2 regions of the Roseburia rectibacter genome follow, and region 1 is predicted to be linked to the other one. Evidence: predicted binding sites of a transcription regulator. Region 1 holds the regulator's gene; the other holds the start of a gene.
What was found. Region 1 encodes HrcA, which represses chaperone genes, less so after heat shock. Its sites were predicted from a motif close to TGTTAGCACTCNNNNNNNNNGAGTGCTAACA; they were not measured.
Positions count from the first base shown of each region.

Region 2: a site for HrcA is predicted at 1,034-1,064, ahead of clpB (ATP-dependent chaperone ClpB). Genes of this name have one in related genera too.

Region 1 is NZ_CP092473.1:2,726,348-2,728,558, reverse strand. It holds gene H8S51_RS12755 (acyltransferase family protein) at 1-593, shown strand, start outside; gene hrcA (heat-inducible transcriptional repressor HrcA) at 780-1,832, shown strand; gene grpE (nucleotide exchange factor GrpE) at 1,848-2,211, shown strand, end outside.
Region 2 is NZ_CP092473.1:2,998,236-3,000,446, reverse strand. It holds gene H8S51_RS13895 (BMP family ABC transporter substrate-binding protein) at 1-956, shown strand, start outside; gene clpB (ATP-dependent chaperone ClpB) at 1,209-2,211, shown strand, end outside.

The sequences.
Region 1 (2,211 bases):
TAAAAAGAATTGTAGTGGCTGCCGTACTATTATATCTGGCTGGAGTCTGCCATAACACTTATCATCATGCTTTTGATGATCTTTCTCTGGCTGCAAATGAGATCAGATGGTATCTTTCTGTATTTGCCACCGCAAGAAATGGCCTGTTTTTTGGATTCCCGTTTGTGACGATGGGATATTTGTTCCGGGTAAAGGCAGACCGGATCAGAAAAAATGATTATGGATGGCATACGATAGTTTTTCTGGCACTCATGATGTTAGAAGAGTGGATCGTCACTCAGAAAATTGGCGAATCATCCCATGATATGTATCTAATGACACCTCTTGTCACGGCAAATCTTTTTCTGGCAGCCGCTTTTTGTCCGGTAAGCGATAAGCGGGGAGCAATGGCAAAGATTATGCGTGAACTCTCGACTGAGATTTTTCTTTTACACATGCTGGTATATTTCTGGTATAAAAAGATTATGGAGAGTCTGGGACTGGATGCAGGAAATCATCTGGTGCGTTATCTGGTGGTTGTTAGTGGCAGTGTTCTGATCGGATTAATCCTCATATATATAGGAAGAAAAAGGAATAAAACCGTAAAATTATAAAAAAAATATAAAACCGCAGAAATTATAAAAATTAGTGTTGACAAAAGAATATGATGGTGCTATTTTAAGTACATAGATGTTAGCACTCCACAATAACGAGTGCTAACAGATATAAAAAGTAACTGGGAACTAAGGCAGATGCCAGATTCTTACAGAGAGTTACAGAGTATGGAGATGGAGAAGAGAATGGACGAGGAATTCGAGTTAGACGAACGAAAAACGAAAATTCTTGATGCAATCATCCGCAACTATTTAGAGACAGGCGAACCGGTTGGATCACGAACGATATCCAAGTATACCGATTTGAATTTAAGCTCTGCAACGATCCGTAATGAGATGGCAGATCTGGAAGAACTTGGATACATTTTACAGCCGCATACTTCAGCCGGCAGGATTCCTTCTGACAAAGGATACCGCTTTTATGTGGATCATCTGATGGAAGAGAAAAAACGTGAGGTCGATGAGATGAAGAGTTTCGTCATCGAACACACGGAGAAGATGGATCAGGTGTTGCAGCAAGTGGCAAAGATATTGGCGAACAATACCAATTATGCAACGATGGTAACAGCACCGACGTTCCATAAGAATAAAGTAAAGTTCATCCAGTTATCCAATATGAATGAAGAACAGATCTTAGCAACGATCGTTACCGAAGGAAATCTGGTCAAGAATAAAATTATTCCGGTCAGTGAACCAATCGATAATGAGACGATGTTAAAACTGAATTTCCTGTTAAATGCGAATTTAAATGGTCTTGCATTGCAGGAGATCAATCTTGGAACCATTGCAAAGCTGAAAGAGCAGGCAGGCATTCACAGTGACATCATCAGTGATGTGCTTGATACTGTGGCAGAGACGATGGGACAGGATGAGGACATCCGCATTTATACAAGCGGAACAACCAACTTCTTTAAATATCCGGAGTTAAGTGATTCGGAGAAAGCGAGTGAGCTGATCTCCACATTTGAGGAGAAACAGCAGTTAGCGAGCCTTGTAACTGAAAACCTGTTAGATGATGATAATACAGGGATTCAGGTTTATATAGGAAATGAAAGCCCGATACAGACCATGAAGGACTGCAGTGTTGTGACAGCAACTTATGAATTGGGCGAAGGCGTTCGTGGAACGATAGGAATTGTCGGACCGAAGCGAATGGATTATGAGAAAGTAATGGATAACCTGAAAACCTTGAAAAATTCCTTAGATGGAATTTTAAACAAGGATAAGGAACAGACATAGAAAGGTGGTTCATAGATGTCAGAGATGAATGAAGAGGTATTAGACGAAGCAATGGAGAATTCCACAGAGGAAAATGCTTCTGAAACCCAGACGGATGAAAATGTGACATCCACGGAAGAGACAACTGAGACAGCAGATACGGAAGAAGCAGAAAATGCTGATACGGATTCTGAAGATTCAGATAAAAAGAAATCTTTTTTCAAAAAGAAAAAAGATAAAAAGGATGAGCAGATCGAAGAGCTTACTGACAAAGTCAAAAGACAGATGGCAGAGTTCGATAATTTCCGTAAGCGTACAGAAAAGGAAAAATCACAGATGTACGATATGGGAGCCAAAACGATCGTAGAAAAGATCCTGCCGGTAATTGATAACTTCGAGC
Region 2 (2,211 bases), 270 kb from region 1:
AATCAGAGTACTTACAGCAGCTTGTGGATGCCGGGTGTGACCTGATTTTTACGACCAGTTATAATTATGGAACCGTTACGAAGGAGTTTGCAGAAAAATATCCCGGGATCGAGTTTTGTATGGCAACATGTGCGAATGCAAATGAAGAACCTGTTTTAAAAAATTATCATACATTTATGGGAAAAATTTATCAGGGAAGATATACGGCGGGAGTGGCAGCCGGGATGAAAATGAAAGAACTGATCAAAGAAGGCGTGATCACAGAGCAGCAGGCAAAGATCGGATATGTTGCAGCCTATCCTTATGCGGAGGTGATCTCCGGATATACGGCATTTTTGCTCGGAGTGAGATCAGTCGTACCGGATGCGGTGATGACAGTGCGTTATACCAATAAATGGAATGATTATCGGACGGAAAAAAAGTATGCCAAAGACCTGATCGATGAGGGCTGTGTGATCATATCACAGCATTCGGATACCGCAGGCCCGGCTACCGCGTGTGAGGAAACTGCTGCGGGGACCCCGGTTTATCTGGTAAGTTATAATCAGAGTATGGAAGATGTGGCGCCGACCACTTATCTCACCGGATGCAAGATCAACTGGGAACCCTATATGATGGGAGCTGTGGATGCAGTTTTAAACGACCGTGTGATTGAGAAAAGTATCAAAGGAACTGTCAATGGAAATGATATTGGTGCCGGTTTTGAAGAAGACTGGGTGCAGATGTTAGAGTTAAATGAAATTACGGCTGCGGATGGCACAGCGGAAAAAATGCAGGAAGTGATCCGGCAGTTTGAGCAGGGGAAACTGGATGTGTTCCGGGGAGATTATGTCGGGGCAGATCCGGATGACCCGGACGATACTTATGATCTGAATCAGGGATATACGGAGAATGAGTTTGCGTCTGCACCTTCGTTTCATTATGTGCTGAAAGATGTGATCCGGATAGAAGAATAGGGGATTGTGAGGGAAAAAGTCCTGCGGATGCAGAGCATATCGTATTCGCAGGACAGTTTATATTTTTTTTATAAAATAATTAGCACTCACCTCTTGACAGTGCTAACAATCAGGTGTATAACACAAATTGTAAACAGAAAAAATAGAAATAAAAGAAATAAAAGAAATAAGTAAGAAAACTCATGATGGTTCTCCATCATTTGATATAGATGTCCAGTTTGGACCACAATTGAATAAGAGGGAGGAAGATATATGAACATTCAGAAATTTACACAGAAGTCCGTAGAAGCGATCAATGATTGTGAAAAACTTGCATATGAATATGGCAATCAGGAAATCGAGCAGGAACATCTGCTTGTTGCATTGCTGCAGCAGGAAGACGGACTGATTTTAAAATTGATAGAAAAAATGGATATCCAGAAAGAGCATTTCCTGGATAACGCCAAAAAACATCTCGCAGCAAGGGTAAAGGTATCCGGCGGTCAGGTCTATGTCGGACAGGACTTAAATAAAGTGCTGATCCATGCAGAGGACGAGGCAAAGCAGATGGGAGACGAATATGTTTCCGTAGAGCATTTATTCCTTGCACTGTTAAAATATCCGAACAAGGCGATGAAGGAGATCTTCAAAGAGTATGGGATCACGAGAGACCGGTTTTTACAGGCACTCTCAACCGTGCGCGGCAACCAGCGTGTTGTTTCGGACAATCCGGAAGCTACTTATGATACTCTTGAAAAATACGGTTACGATATGGTAGCGCGTGCAAAAGAGCAGAAACTTGATCCGGTCATCGGACGTGATGATGAGATCCGTAATGTAGTCCGCATCCTTTCCCGTAAGACGAAAAACAACCCGGTTCTGATCGGTGAACCTGGTGTAGGTAAGACCGCAGTGGTAGAGGGACTTGCACAGCGTATCGTAAAAGGTGATGTCCCGGAAGGATTAAAGGACAAAAAATTATTTGCACTGGATATGGGTGCCCTGGTGGCAGGGGCAAAATACCGCGGTGAATTTGAGGAGCGTTTGAAAGCGGTTCTTGATGATATCAAAAATTCCGACGGACAGATCATCCTGTTTATCGATGAGCTGCACACGATCGTCGGAGCCGGAAAAACGGACGGCGCAATGGATGCCGGACAGCTGTTAAAACCTATGCTTGCGCGTGGTGAACTGCATTGTATCGGTGCAACGACACTTGATGAATATCGTGAATATATTGAAAAAGATGCAGCGTTAGAGCGAAGATTCCAGCCGG